3 regions of the Pseudomonas sp. GW821-FHT09C08 genome follow, and region 1 is predicted to be linked to each of the others. Evidence: predicted binding sites of a transcription regulator. Region 1 holds the regulator's gene; each other region holds the start of a gene.
What was found. Region 1 encodes FliA, which starts transcription of late flagellar genes. Its sites were predicted from a motif close to CTAAAGTTTNNNNNNNNNNNGCCGNTAA; they were not measured.

Region 1 (5,199 bases):
CCGTATCGGTGCCCAGGAGCAGCTCAAGACCTTGGGTCGGATCCTCAATGTGTCGGTGACCCATGTCGACCCGGGCCAATCCCTGGCCAACGCCCTCGACCCGCTGCTGCGCAAGCGCGTGGTGTTGATCGATACCGCCGGCCTGCAAGCCAGCGACCCTGCGTTGCGCATGCAGCTGGAAAGCCTGGCCGGGCGCGGCATCAAGTCGAAAAATTACCTGGTGCTTGCAACCACCAGCCAGAAACAGGTTCTTACCGCTGCGTACCATAGCTACAAACGCTGCGGCCTGGCCGGCTGCATCCTCACCAAGCTCGACGAAACCGCGAGCCTGGGCGAGGTGTTGAGCCTGGCCATCAGTCATGAGTTGCCGGTCGCCTACCTGACCGACGGCCCGCGGATTCCGGATGATCTGCATCTGCCGCGCCGTCATCAGTTGGTCAGCCGTGCAGTCAGCGTGCAAATGCAAGAAGAGCCTAGCGAGGAAGCGATGGCCGATATGTTCGCCGACCTCTATCACAGCCCGGCAAAGCGGGTGGGTTGAGGGCAGGATGAACACCGTGAAATGTACCTACATCGATGGTCTGCAAGCGATTCACGCGGCCAAGCCATGTAGCCTGCGTCTAAGCAAGACAAGGTAAAGAAATAAAATGGGCAGCATGCATCCCGTACAGGTGATCGCGGTGACCGGCGGCAAAGGTGGCGTCGGGAAAACTAACGTGTCAGTGAATTTGTCCCTGGCCCTGGCAGAGCTTGGCCGTCGCGTCATGCTGCTGGATGCTGACCTGGGGCTGGCGAACGTCGACGTTCTGCTGGGGCTGACGCCCAAACACACGCTTGCCGATGTGATCGAAGGGCGCTGCGAGCTGCGCGACGTGCTGCTGCAGGGCCCTGGCGGTATCCGCATCGTGCCGGCCGCCTCCGGCACCCAGAGCATGGTGCACCTGAGCCCGGCGCAGCATGCCGGCCTGATCCAGGCGTTCAGCGATATCGGCGACAACCTCGACGTGCTGGTGATCGACACCGCCGCCGGGATCGGCGAGTCCGTGGTCAGCTTCGTGCGCGCTGCGCAGGAAGTCCTGTTGGTGGTCTGCGATGAACCCACCTCGATCACCGACGCCTATGCCCTGATCAAATTGCTTAACCGTGACTACGGCATGAACCGCTTCCGCGTGCTGGCCAACATGGCCCAGAGTCCACAGGAAGGGCGCAATCTGTTCGCCAAGTTGACCAAGGTCACGGATCGCTTCCTCGATGTCGCCTTACAATACGTCGGCGCAGTTCCCTACGACGAGTGTGTACGCAAGGCTGTGCAAAAGCAGCGTGCAGTCTACGAAGCGTTCCCTCGTTCCAAATGCGCCTTGGCGTTCAAGGCTATTGCCCAGAAGGTCGATACCTGGCCGTTGCCTGCCAACCCTCGGGGGCATCTGGAGTTTTTCGTCGAGCGATTGGTGCATCAGACGAGCGCAGGACCGGTGCTATGACATCCAGCGGCTACAACCTTTACAAGAAATCGGCACGTGACAGCCAGGGTGAATTGATCGAGCGCTATGCGCCGCTGGTCAAGCGCATCGCTTATCACTTGCTGGCACGCCTGCCCGCCAGCGTCCAGGTCGAAGACCTGATCCAGGCGGGCATGATCGGCCTGCTCGAAGTGTCGACCAAATACGACGCGAGCAAGGGCGCGAGTTTCGAGACGTATGCGGGTATCCGCATCCGTGGCGCGATGCTCGATGAAGTGCGTAAAGGTGACTGGGCGCCGCGTTCGGTGCATCGCAATACGCGCATGGTCAGTGACGCAATTCGCGCAATTGAAGCAAAAACCGGTCGCGACGCTAAAGATCACGAAGTTGCGGCCGAACTCCAATTGAGTCTCGACGATTACTACGGGATTTTGAACGATACCTTGGGCAGCCGCCTGTTCAGTTTCGACGACCTGTTGCAGGACGGCGAACACGAAGGGCTGCACGAGGACGGCGCGAGTGCTCATCTGGAGCCGTCGCGCGACCTGGAGGATGAACGCTTCCAGGGGGCGTTGGCGGACGCGATTGCCAATTTGCCGGAGCGTGAGCGACTGGTGTTGGCGCTGTACTACGACGAAGAGCTGAACCTCAAGGAAATCGGTGAGGTCCTGGGAGTCAGCGAATCGCGGGTCAGCCAGTTGCACAGCCAGTGCGCAGCCCGCTTGCGGGGGCGTTTGGGAGAGTGGCGAGCGCGCTGACAGGCAGTGTTGGGGAGCACTGCAAACCACACCGCGAGGGTGATTGACCCTCGCGGGATCGGCCCGTGGTGCCCCCTGCAGTCCTTTTTGTGTAATGCCTGTTGATTGAAATGGCGCGTCCAGGTGCTGGGCGCGTTTAAGACTGCTTGGAGGTCGAATTGGACAAGAACATGAAAATCCTCATCGTTGATGACTTCTCAACGATGCGGCGGATCATAAAAAACCTGTTGCGTGACCTTGGGTTCACTAACACGGTCGAGGCGGATGACGGCATTACGGCGATTCCGATCCTCAACAGCGGGAGCATCGACTTTCTGGTAACGGACTGGAACATGCCGGGCATGACCGGTATCGACTTGCTGCGCCATGTGCGCGCCGACGAAAAACTGCGCAGCCTTCCCGTGCTGATGGTGACCGCCGAAGCCAAGCGTGAACAGATCATCGAAGCCGCCCAAGCCGGGGTCAACGGTTATGTGGTCAAGCCATTCACTGCATTGGCCTTGAAAGAGAAGATCGAAAAAATCTTCGAACGCATCCACGGCTAATGCCATCGCGGGGGAGCTATGGAGCATAAAGAAACGTCACAGGGAGACTTTGAGTCGACCCTGAAAAAGCATGCTCACCAGTTGGTTGACAGCCTTGAAAAAGGCCAGTTCGGCGACGCGGTGCAGTTAATCCATGAGCTCAACCAGACCCGTGACCGCGGCCTGTATCAGGAAGTGGGCAAGCTCACACGCGAGCTGCACAGTGCGATTGTCAATTTCCAGATTGACCCGCACATGCCCCAGGCCGAAGAAATTTCGCAAATCACCGACGCGACCGAACGCCTGTCCTATGTGGTCAGGCTGACTGAAGCGGCGGCCAACCGCACCATGGACCTGGTGGAAAACGCCACGCCCCTGGTCAATGGCATGGCCACCGAAGCCCAGGCCCTGAGCCACGATTGGGGCCGCTTCATGCGCCGCGAGGTGGGGGCTGAGGAATTTCGGGAACTGGCGCGTCGGGTCGACGGATTCTTGTCACGCAGCGAGCAGGAAAACCGCACGGTTTCCAGCAACCTCAATGACATTCTGCTGGCCCAGGATTACCAGGACCTCACCGGCCAGGTGATCAAGCGTGTGACTCAGTTGGTCACCGAAGTGGAAAGCAACCTGCTCAAACTGGTGCTCATGGCCGGCCAGGTAGACCGTTTTGCCGGCATCGAACATGACCGTGAAGCGATCCTCTCGGAAAAAGATCCACAAAAACATCTCGCCAAGGGTGAAGGTCCGCAGATTCATGCCGATAAACGTGAAGACGTTGTGTCAGGTCAGGATGACGTAGATGACCTGTTATCCAGTTTAGGCTTCTAAGGAGCACCCACATGAGCTTCGGCGCCGATGAAGAAATCCTTCAGGATTTCCTTGTAGAGGCCGGCGAAATTTTAGAGCAACTGTCCGAGCAACTGGTCGAGCTGGAAAGCCGTCCGGATGATGCGAACCTGCTCAATGCAATTTTTCGCGGTTTTCACACTGTAAAAGGGGGCGCCGGCTTCCTCCAGCTCCATGAGCTGGTGGAGTGCTGCCACATCGCCGAGAACGTGTTCGACATCCTGCGCAAGGGTGAGCGTCACGTTGACTCGGAATTGATGGACGTGATTCTCGAAGCACTGGATGCGGTCAACGGCATGTTCAGCGAAGTCCGCGAACGTGCCCCGATCACTGCGGCCACCCCGGAACTGCTCGCCGCCCTGGCGCGCCTGGCAGAGCCGGCCGACACCTCGGCAGCGCCCGTGGCGCAAGCTGAGCCTGCGCCTGTGGCAGAGCCTGAAGCGGACGTGACGGACAGCGAGTTCGAGCAGTTGCTCAACTCCCTCAATGCGGTGAAAGCCGAGGCTGAAGCGCCTGCAGCCGCCGCGCCACAAGCGCCGACCAGCGAAGACATTACCGACGCAGAATTTGAATCCCTGCTCGACCAGTTGCACGGCAAAGGCCAGTTCGCGGCCGACGCCGTGGCGCCTGCCGCCGCTGTGGATGCGCCTGCCGCGTCGACCAGCACCGACATCACCGATGACGAATTCGAAGCACTGCTCGACCAACTGCATGGCAAAGGCACCTTCGCGGCCGACGCCTTGCCGGAAGTCGCCGCGACTGCCACTGCGCCGGCCGCTGCGGCAGAACCTGCGGGCGACGGTCTGATCAGCGACCACGAGTTCGAATCCCTGCTCGACGAATTGCACGGCAAGGGCAAGTTCAGCGAAGTGGCTCCGGCAGCTGCCGCGACCGCCACTCCGGTGGCGGCCAAACCGGCGCCGGCCAAGGCCGCTGCACCTGCTGCTGCCAAACCGGCCCCGGCACCTGCCGCCGCCCCGGCTGCTGCCCGCGCGCCGGCGGCTGCCGTGGCCGAGAAGCCGGCCAGTGAAGCCGAAACCACCGTGCGCGTCGATACCGCGCGCCTGGACGACATCATGAACATGGTCGGCGAACTGGTGCTGGTGCGTAACCGCCTGGTGCGCCTGGGCCTGAGCAGTGGCGATGAAGCCATGCAAAAGGCCGTGTCGAACCTCGACGTGGTCACCGCCGACCTGCAGACCGCCGTGATGAAGACGCGGATGCAGCCGATCAAGAAAGTCTTCGGGCGCTTCCCGCGCCTGGTTCGCGACCTGGCACGCCAGCTCAAGAAAGAGATCAACCTGGAACTGGTGGGCGAAGAGACCGACCTCGACAAGAACCTGGTCGAGGCCCTGGCCGATCCGCTGGTCCACTTGGTGCGCAACGCCGTCGACCACGGCGTCGAAACCCCGGAAGAGCGCGAAGCTTCGGGCAAGTCGCGCAACGGCAAAGTGATCCTGGCGGCCGAGCAGGAGGGTGACCACATCCTGCTGTCGATCACCGATGACGGCAAGGGCATGGACCCGACCATCCTGCGCAATATCGCTGTCAAGCGTGGCGTGATGGACAAGGACGCCGCCGACCGCCTGACCGACACCGAGTGCTACAACC
Region 2 (5,199 bases), on a different contig from region 1:
TCCGTGGCGCGTTCCTGATCGACGACAAGGGCGTTGTACGTTCCCAGATCATCAACGACCTGCCGCTGGGTCGTAACATGGAAGAGCTGATCCGCCTGGTCGACGCTCTGCAATTCCACGAAGAGCACGGCGAAGTCTGCCCTGCCAACTGGAAAAAAGGCGACAAAGGCATGAACGCTTCGCCAGAAGGCGTTGCGGCTTACCTGACCGAGAACGCTGGCAAGCTGTAAGCCAGTTTCACGGTAAAAAAAACCGGCCTGAGAAGGCCGGTTTTTTTATGCGCGGGATTCAGCCGTGTGACTGGCTTTGAGTCGCGAGTGCGCTGCTTGTGGTCAGCAAGGCCGTTGTGGTGCACAAGCTTCTCGTGGTGAATAGGTTTCGTGTGGGGAACAAGCCTCTCGTGGTGAGCAGGCTTCTTGTGGCGAGCAGGCTTGTCCTGCGTTGGGCCGCGCAGCGGCCCCAAAACCAGACACTGCGGTTTACCTGATAAACCCTGTGGGTGCCAATGGGGCTGCTGCGCAGCCCAACGCAGGGCAAGCCTGCTCACCACAACACAGCAACCCGATGGCCACAGTAGGGTAAGCAGGCCGTGGTGAGGCGGCTCCACGTGGAGGAACAAGCTTCTTGTATTGAATAGGCTTCTTGTGGGGAACAAGCCTTTCGTGGTGAGCAGGCTTCTTGTGGCGAGCAGGCTTGCCCTGCGTTGGGCTGCGCAGCGGCCCCAAAACCAGACACCGCGGTTTACCTGATAAACCCTGTGGGTGCCAATGGGGCTGCTACGCAGCCCAACGCAGGGCAAGCCTGCTCACCACAACAGCGCAGCCACATTGCTACATCAGGGCAAACCGGCTTGCCACATCAGGGCAAGCAGGTCGCCACATCAGAGCAAGCAGGGCGCCACAACCGCACCGTCAGTCGTTGAAGTCTTCCCAACCGCCCATCTGCTTCCAGCGGTTGACGATGCCGCAGAACAGCTCGGCCGTCTTCTCGGTGTCGTAGCGCGCCGAGTGGGCTTCGCGTCCGTCAAAGTCGATACCGGCTGCCTGGCAGGCTTTCGCCAGTACGGTCTGGCCATACGCCAGGCCTGCGAGGGTGGCGGTGTCGAAGCTGGAGAAGGGGTGGAACGGGTTACGCTTCATATCGAGGCGCGCCACGGCAGCATTCAGGAAACCCAGGTCGAAGCTGCTGTTGTGGCCTACCAGGATTGCGCGTTTGCAGCCATTAGCCTTCAACGCCTTGCGCACGCCGCGGAAAATATCGGTCAGCGCCGCTTCTTCACTCACCGCCATGCGCAGTGGGTGATCGAGCTTGATCCCGGTGAATTCCAGGGCTGCTGCTTCGATATTGGCGCCTTCGAACGGCTCGACGCGAAAGAAGTGGGTGTGCTCCGGGAACACAAAACCCTGTTCATCCATGCCGATGGTGGTGGCGGCGATTTCCAGCAAGGCGTCGGTGGCGCAATTGAAACCGCCGGTCTCTACGTCGATGACAACCGGCAGATAGCCGCGAAACCGCTCGGCCATCGGGTGACGGGAGCCGCCACCACTGTGCTCGTGTTCGTCATCGTAATGGTCTTCACTCACTTGCTTTCCTCCAGCAGGCGCCAGCGCAGTGTTTCACCGGCGCGCAGCGGGATAACAGTCAGCTCGCCAAACGGCAGGCTGGCAGGGGCGGTCCAGTCTTCACGGACCAGGGTAATGCGGTCGGTGTTCGCCGGCAGGCCGTAGAAACGTGGGCCGTTGAGGCTGGCGAAACCTTCGAGCTTGTCCAGGGCGTTGCGTTGTTCAAACGCTTCGGCATACAACTCGATGGCGGCATACGCGGTGTAGCAGCCGGCACAGCCACACGCGGCTTCCTTGGCGTGTTGGGCATGGGGCGCGGAGTCGGTGCCGAGGAAGAACTTCGGATTACCGCTGGTCGCGGCATCCAGCAGGGCGACCTGATGGGTGTTGCGCTTGAGAATCGGCAGGCAATAGAAATGCGGCCGAATCCCACCCACCAGCATGTGGTTGCGGTTGTAGAGCAGGTGGTGCGCAGTGATGGTCGCGCCCACGTTGGCCGAAGCCTCGGTGACGAACTGCACCGCATCGGCCGTGGTGATGTGTTCGAACACCACCTTCAGGGTCGGGAACAGCTCGACCACGCGGCGCATGTGCTCGTCGATGAAGATCTTCTCGCGATCGAACACGTCGACATCACCACGGGTCACTTCGCCGTGGATCAGCAGCGGCATGCCGACATCCGCCATGGCTTCGATGGCCGGCAGGATCTTGTCGATACTGGTCACGCCGGAATCGGAGTTGGTGGTCGCGCCCGCCGGATACAGCTTGGCGGCGTGCACGAAACCGCTGGCCTTGGCCTGGCGAATCTCTTCAGGCTGGGTGCGGTCGGTGAGGTAGAGCACCATCAACGGTTCAAAGCGGCTGCCGGCCGGCCGCGCAGCGAGGATACGCTGGCGATAGGCGTCGGCTTCAGCGGCGTTGCGCACCGGAGGTACCAGGTTGGGCATGATGATGGCGCGGCCAAACGTGCGCGCTACATCGGCCACGGTTTGAGGCAACGCAGCACCATCGCGAAGATGAATATGCCAGTCGTCGGGACGCAGCAGGGTCAGGCGGTCGGACATTGGGGATTCCAGGCGGGTCAATCTGGTGGGAATGCTACCGGAAAAGACTCTTGCAGGCACTCGCTATCAAGTTTTGCCGGATGCAACCGATAGCCCTAGGTATGCCTTAACGATGTATGACGCTTTGAAGTGTTGTAGAAACCAGTGGAGCCTCCCGTGCGCCAGCATTATCTAGCCCTGCTCAGTGTGTTCGCCAGCCTGCCTGCGATGGCCCTCACGTTCCAGACACGTCTGGAGAATATTGAGTGGAAGGTGGAAGGCGATCAGTTCGAGTGCCGCCTGACCCAGCCAATCACTGATTTCGGCTCGGGTGAGTTCGTGCGCCGGGCCGGCGAGCAGGCAACATTTCGTCTGAAAGCCTACAGCGGCGCGCTGGGCGCGGGCTCGGCCACGTTGTTGGCGGCGGCTGCCCCTTGGCAACCGGGCCGGGGCGATATCAACCTTGGCGCGGTGCGGGCAGGCAGTGGCGATGTACTCTTCAACAGCTCTCAGGCCCAGGCCGGGCGCTTGTTCACCGGTTTGCTGGAAGGACGCAGCCCGACCGTGCGGCATTACGGGCGCGAAGGCGGCTATTCGGAAATTCGCCTGTTGCCGGTGAAATTCAACAAGGCCTACAACGACTATCAATTGTGTACCACCAAGTTGCTGCCGATGAATTACGATCAGGTCAAGCAGACCGAGGTCGGTTTCCCCGGTGGCGGCATCGAACTGGATGCGGCCGCGAAGAAAAAACTGTCGGTGATTCTTGCGTTCATGAAGGCGGATCCCACCGTCAACCATATCGAGTTGAACGGGCATTCGGACAACAGTGGCAATCGCCTCACCAACCGCGATGTCTCGCGCCGCCGCGCGTTGGCGGTGATGGATTACTTCAAGGCCAATGGTATCCAGGAGTCGCAAATCACCATGCGTTTCCACGGTGAAAGCTATCCCTTGGCACCCAACACCAATGCGGCCAACCGGGCGCGCAACCGCCGCGTGAATATTCAGCTGGAGCGCGTGGCCGCTCCCGAGAAACCGGCGCCCCAGGCTACTGCGCCGAGCAACCCGGCACACACGTCATAAGCCCGTCCCTGTGATGCGACCATCGGTCGCTCACTCGACATAATCTGTCGCTTTATCTTCATTTGCTGTCGCGCCTCTGTAAATTCACGGTTTTGGTCGGTAGAATCGACGGCTTTCCGTACAACCCCGTGGAGTGATGGCATGGCCGACGTAAACAAGGTCGTTCTCGCGTATTCCGGCGGCCTGGACACTTCGGTGATCCTCAAGTGGCTGCAGGATACTTATAACTGTGAAGTGGTGACCTTCACCGCTGACCTGGGTCAGGGCGAAGAGGTCGAACCTGCACGTGCCAAGGCGCAAGCCATGGGCGTGAAAGAGATCTACATTGACGACCTGCGCGAAGAATTCGTCCGCGATTTCGTCTTCCCGATGTTTCGCGCCAACACCGTCTACGAAGGCGAGTACCTGCTGGGTACTTCCATCGCACGTCCGCTGATCGCCAAGCGCCTGATTGAAATCGCCAACGAAACCGGCGCCGACGCCATTTCCCATGGTGCTACCGGCAAGGGCAACGACCAGGTGCGTTTCGAATTGGGCGCCTACGCCCTCAAGCCAGGCGTCAAAGTGATTGCCCCTTGGCGTGAGTGGGACCTGCTGTCGCGTGAAAAGCTGATGGATTACGCTGAAAAGCATGCGATCCCGATCGAGCGTCACGGCAAGAAGAAGTCCCCGTACTCGATGGATGCCAACCTGCTGCACATCTCCTATGAAGGCGGCGTGCTGGAAGACACCTGGACCGAGCACGAAGAAGACATGTGGCGTTGGACCGTCTCCCCGGAGAACGCACCTGACAAGCCGCAATACCTGGAACTGACCTACCGCAACGGCGACATCGTCGCACTGGACGGCGTCGAAATGACCCCGGCCACCGTGCTGGCGACCTTGAACCGTATCGGTGGTGAACACGGTATCGGCCGTCTCGACATCGTCGAGAACCGCTACGTGGGCATGAAGTCCCGTGGCTGCTACGAAACCCCAGGCGGCACCATCATGCTGCGCGCCCACCGCGCCATTGAGTCGATCACCCTGGACCGCGAAGTGGCTCACCTCAAAGACGAGCTGATGCCCAAGTACGCCAGCCTGATCTACACCGGCTACTGGTGGAGCCCAGAGCGTCTGATGCTGCAGCAGATGATCGACGCTTCCCAGGCCCACGTGAATGGTGTGGTGCGCCTGAAGCTGTACAAGGGCAACGTGATCGTCACCGGGCGCAAGTCCGATGAGTCGCTGTTCGATGCCAATATCGCCACCTTCGAAGAAGATGGCGGCGCCTACAACCAGGCGGACGCTGCGGGCTTCATCAAGTTGAACGCACTGCGCATGCGCATTGCGGCCAACAAGGGTCGCAAGTTGTTCTGAGTGTCAGACGCGTTGTGAGAATGGCCCCTTTATCAAGGGGCCATTTTTTTTGCCTGTCGATTAAGCAACACAGTCTCATGTTTATAAATGTTTAAAGTTGCCGAGCTGATAAGGGTTAAAAGTTTCAATCCTGAACATTTATTGTCGAT
Region 3 (5,199 bases), on a different contig from region 1:
CAAAGAAGTGGCTGGAGATCCGCTGACCATTGCGCTGATGCAATGCCCCATCTGCCGGCATCCCGCCGTGGTAGCCGCCGTCGGGATCGTGCTGCAGATACGCTTGCAGTGTCAGCGAAGTGTCATCGGTAAAATCGATGCTCAGCGTCGGCGCCAATGCGAAGCGCTTTTCCTTGGCGTGATCAAACTGTGTGTCGGACTTATCCGTTAGCCCCGTGAGTCGATAGGCAATGCGCTTGTCATCATCCACAGGCCCACTGAAGTCAAAGCCCATGCCGCGCTGTCCGTTGCTGCCCACGGTTGCCTGCACCTGGTGATAAGGCTCGAACAATGGCTTCTTGCTGGTCAGCGCCACCAGGCCGCCGGGCGAACTGCGTCCATACAGCACTGAAGAGGGGCCCTTGAGAATGTCCACGCGTTCCAGAAAGTACGGATCCACCTGCATCGTGCTGTACGTACCGCTGTCCCCCATGGACTTCAGCCCATCAAGGTAAATGTTATCCACAGAACCATCGTTGAAGCCGCGCATTGCCACATAGTCATATCGATGAGTGGCGCCGTATGGGTTGGTCAACACGCCAGGGGTGTAACGCATGGCTTGCGCAACCGTCTGTGAGCCCTGGTCGTCCATCTGCTCGCGCGTGACGACCGAAACCGTTTGCGAGGTTTCCAGCAACGCGGTGCTGGTCTTGGTCGCGATCTGGCTGTGAGTCGCGTTGTAGCCTTCCATGCTTCCCAGTGCGTTACCCAAGGCAAATCCCTTGATATCAGTGGTCGGTAACGTGAGCGCAGTACTTTGCGGCGTCGCCTGCAGCACGAAACTGACACCGTCTTCGGAAATAGCCTGCAAGCCGGAGCCGTTGAGCAAATGATTCAGGCCCTGTTCGGCGGAGTACTCGCCCTGCAGTCCGGTCGATTGTCGGCCCTGAGTTTGCGCAGGCGTGGCGGAAAGAGTGATGCCTGCCTGCCGGGCGAACTGATTGAGCGCGTCGCTCAGCGGCCCTGCGGGAATCTCATAGTGTTGACTGACCTGTACGGCAGCTGCCTCTGCGGCCATGCTGCTGGTCGATACCACGCTGATGCCCATCGCTGTCGACAGCATTGCCGCGCGTACGGCTTTCCTCAATAACGGGTAGGAAGAGTTGGAAGAGTTGCGGGGAAAACGCACAGTCATGATCAAGGTCCGTAGAGGCCGGTGAGGGCAGATTGAAGGCTTACTGTCTAAGCCGGTCTCACGGGAAAAAGCCGCCAAAAAAGTCAGCAGATCAGACAGACCGCTCAAGGCTTACCCACCAACGTGTGCGATAGCGCACCTGGACGGGCAGGGTCTGCGGCAAGATCGCCAGCAACTTGTCGGTGTCTTCCAGGCGGAAAACCCCCGATAGCCGCAGGTCGGCGACATCTGCCGAGCAACCCAGATAGCCATGACGATAACGTCCTACTTCCGCTAGGAAATCAGCCAGGCGCATGGCACGCGTCACGATCAGCCCATCAGCCCAGGCGCTGATGTCCATATCCAGGGGGGGGACAAGGGTGGCCTGGGTCGGGCTCACGAGGTAGTTTTCGCCCGCGTGAACCTGCGTTGACAGGCCATCTGCCTGGTGCGGGGAATGAATGGCGACATTGCCGCTGACCACACTCAGCCGCGTGCATTCGCTGTCTTGGCGTACGGCGAACCGGCCATCGATGCCTTCGAGCAAGCCGTGGCGGGTTTTCACCAGCAACGGCGTGGATGCGGCCGCGCCGCAGGTCACCAGGATTTCGCCGCGCAGCAGGGTGATCAGGCGTTGCTGCGGGTTGAAGTCCAGGTCCACTGCACTGTCAGTATTGAGTTGCAGGCGGGTGCCATCCGGCAACTGGATGCTGCGCCGTTCGCCGGTGGCCGTAGCGAGGTCGGAGGTCCAGCGCTGCCAGCCGGTGAGGTCGCGACTGATCCAGGCCGCGGATCCGAGCAGCACGACACCCGACAACAGCTTCAGCGCCTGCCGTCGTCCCAGCCCCTGTGCACTGCTCTCAAGTGCCCTATGCGCTCCGGGAATCGCCGTGAGTTGGCTGCTCAATTCCTGTTGCAGCGCCTGCACCCGTTGCCAGGCCAGTTCGTGGTCGAGGTGAGCGGCGCGCCAATGCTCACATTGCGCGCGCAGGCGCACATTGGCGCGGTTGTTACGCAGGCGCAGTGCCCAGCTGATAGCTTGTTTGACCACCTGGGGATCCGGCCCGGAACGCGCGACGTTATCCATCGGCGTCATGATTCATACCGCAGCACGTAACAGTGGTAGAGCGCTTCGGCGACGTATCGCTCGACCGAGCGCAGCGACACGTCCATCTGTTGCGCGATTTGCTTGTAAGTCAATCCATCGCACTGAGCCAATAGAAAAGCCTTACGCACCTTTGGCTTCAGTCCTTCAAGAAGCCGGGCGACCTCTTCCAACAACTCCAGCACCAATGCCCGCGCTTCGGCACTCGGGGCCAATGCTTCCGGCAAATGGGCGATGGACTCAAGGTAGGCCCGTTCGATCTCCTCGCGACGCCAGTGATCAATCACTAAGCCGCGTGCGATGGTGCGCAGGAAAGCCCGAGGTGCCCTGAGTTCAAACCGTTCGGTTTTCTGCAGCAGCCGCACAAAGGTGTCTTGAGCCAGGTCTGCAGCATCCGCAGCATTCCCCAGGCGCTCGCGCAGCCAGGTCTTCAGCCAGTGGTGATGGGTGCTGTAAAGCGTGTGCACGACATTTTCACACGCGAGGTACTCAGAAGACGGCATTCAAACTGACCTGGCCAAACGTTACAAATGATAATTAGTCGCATTGTTTGGGAGGCTGAAAAAATTTGCAACTCTGATCCTTGTATGACAACCACTTGTCGGTTTCCTACGCAAAATAAGGATCCTTCTCACAATTTCCTAAGTTTTGCCTGGGCCTGGCCGAAAGCCTGACGAGCCATGCGTGCACCGAAATAGAGCAGCCCCAGAAGCTGCCTATACCGTACATGGAATGTTCCACTCGGCACGCTCACCCCCCTTTGGCAAAAGAAGTCGATGAAATGAATCTCAAATTCAGTCATAAAATTCTGTTGGCCGCGTCAGGCGTCGTGGTTCTGGCCTTCGCGTTATTCACCCTCTACAACGACTACCTGCAACGCAGCACCATCAAGCAGAACCTGGAATCGTCTATCCAGCAATCCGGTGAACTCACTGCCAGCAGTGTGCAGAACTGGCTCAGTGGTCGAATACTGGTGCTCGAAAGCCTGACGCAAAACATTGCCCATCAGGGCAGTGGTGCCGACCTCCCAGGATTGGTCGATCAGGCGGCCTTCACCTCCAACTTCCAGTTCACCTATGTCGGGCAAACCAACGGTGTGTTTACCCAACGTCCTGACGCGAAGATGCCCGACGGCTATGACCCTCGCCAGCGCCCCTGGTACAAGCAAGCTGTGGCCGCCGATAAGCCCATGCTCACGCCGCCGTACATGGCCGCAGTGGGTGGGCAGATCGTAACCATCGCCATGCCGGTGAAAAAGAACGGCGAATTGCTCGGTGTGGTCGGTGGCGACCTGAGCCTGCAGACCTTGGTGAAGATCATCAACTCGGTGGATTTCGGCGGTATTGGCCACGCGTTTCTGGTCAGTGGTGACGGCCAGGTCATCGTCAGTCCGGATCAGGACCAGGTGATGAAAAACCTCAAGGACATCTACCCAGGCACCCACGTCCGTATCGAGAAAGTCAGCCAGGATGTGGTCCTCAATGGTCAGGACCGGATCTTGTCATTCACCCCTATCAGCGGGTTGCCGGGTGCAGATTGGTACATCGGCCTGTCGATCGATAAAGACAAAGCCTACGCACCGCTGGGTAAATTCCGTACTTCCGCACTGATCGCCATGCTGATCGCCGTGGTCGTCATTGCTGTGCTGCTGAGCTTGCTGATCCAGGTACTGCTGCGCCCTCTGACTACCATGGGTGTGGCCATGCAGGACATTGCCCAGGGCGAGGGCGATTTGACCCGCCGCCTGGCTGTCACCAGCAAGGATGAGTTCGGCGAAGTCGGCAGTGCGTTCAATCAGTTCGTGGAGCGCATTCACGCCTCGATTTCCGAAGTGTCTTCGGCCACTCGCCAGGTGCATGACTTGTCGCAGCGCGTGATGGCGTCTTCGAACGCCTCGATCGTCGGCTCCGACGAACAAAGCGCCCGCACCAATAGCGTGGCCGCCGCAATCAATGAGCTGGGGGCGGCCACTCAGGAAATCGCACGTAACGCCGCCGACGCTTCCCAGCATGCCAGCGGTGCCAGTGAGCAGGCCGACGATGGCCGCAAAGTGGTGGAGCAGACCATCCTGGCGATGTCTGCGCTGTCGCAGAAGATCAGCCTGTCCTGCACGCAGATCGAAACCCTGAATGCCAGCACCGACAATATTGGCCACATCCTTGATGTGATCAAAGGCATCTCCCAGCAAACCAACTTGCTCGCGCTCAACGCCGCCATCGAAGCGGCACGTGCTGGCGAGGCCGGGCGTGGTTTTGCGGTGGTCGCCGATGAGGTCCGCAACCTGGCTCACCGTACCCAGGAGTCGGCCGAAGAGATCCACAAGATGATCACCTCGCTGCAAGTGGGCTCGCGTGAAGCGGTGACAACCATGAATGCCAGCCAGGCATCCAGCGAAGAGAGCGTAGAAGTCGCCAACCAGGCCGGTGAGCGCCTGGTCAGCGTGACGCAGCGGATCGTCGAGATCGATGGCATGAACCAATCCGTCGCCGCGGCCACCGAGGAGCAGACCGCGGTAGTGGAAACGCTCAACGTCGACATCAACCAGATCAACCTGCTGAACCAGCAGGGTGTGGCCAACCTGAATGAAACCTTGAAGGACTGCGATGCGCTTTCGCAGCAGGCCAATCGGTTGAAGCAACTGGTCGATAGCTTCAAGATTTGAACCGCTGATCAACCTGGCAGGCGCGGAGCATTCTGCTCCTGCCGCTCAACCCAGCAACCGCCGCACATTCTCCAGCGCACTGTCGGCGAACCCCTGCAAGAACTGCTCGAATCCAGCCTGTGCTGCATCCATGGGCTCGGCAACGAGGGTCCAGGTCACCCTGGAACACTCCGTACCCATGGCTTCCACCTGGATGGCCGCCCACAACCTGGCCACGCCCAGCGTGTTGTAGAGGGTGGTCCAGGTCATGTGCATGGCATGTTCGTCGCGGCTGTTGAG

Region 2: a site for FliA is predicted at 2,692-2,719, ahead of AC07OJ_RS07540 (flagellar protein MotY). Genes of this name have one in related genera too.
Region 3: a site for FliA is predicted at 2,900-2,927, ahead of AC07OJ_RS20785 (methyl-accepting chemotaxis protein). Genes of this name have one in related genera too.

What each region holds. Positions count from the first base shown of each region.
Region 1 covers NZ_JBWKPG010000004.1:492,070-497,268, forward strand. The annotation lists gene flhF (flagellar biosynthesis GTPase FlhF) at 1-541, shown strand, start outside; gene fleN (flagellar synthesis regulator FleN) at 648-1,481, shown strand; gene fliA (RNA polymerase sigma factor FliA) at 1,478-2,218, shown strand; gene AC07OJ_RS16935 (chemotaxis response regulator CheY) at 2,389-2,763, shown strand; gene AC07OJ_RS16940 (protein phosphatase CheZ) at 2,782-3,570, shown strand; gene AC07OJ_RS16945 (chemotaxis protein CheW) at 3,582-5,199, shown strand, end outside.
Region 2 covers NZ_JBWKPG010000002.1:206,410-211,608, forward strand. The annotation lists gene AC07OJ_RS07525 (peroxiredoxin) at 1-230, shown strand, start outside; gene rnt (ribonuclease T) at 912-1,583, opposite strand; gene pyrC (dihydroorotase) at 1,580-2,626, opposite strand; gene AC07OJ_RS07540 (flagellar protein MotY) at 2,783-3,691, shown strand; gene AC07OJ_RS07545 (argininosuccinate synthase) at 3,833-5,050, shown strand.
Region 3 covers NZ_JBWKPG010000005.1:637,443-642,641, reverse strand. The annotation lists gene AC07OJ_RS20800 (TonB-dependent siderophore receptor) at 1-1,174, opposite strand, end outside; gene AC07OJ_RS20795 (FecR domain-containing protein) at 1,266-2,249, opposite strand; gene AC07OJ_RS20790 (sigma-70 family RNA polymerase sigma factor) at 2,246-2,761, opposite strand; gene AC07OJ_RS20785 (methyl-accepting chemotaxis protein) at 3,040-4,920, shown strand; gene AC07OJ_RS20780 (SRPBCC family protein) at 4,966-5,199, opposite strand, start outside.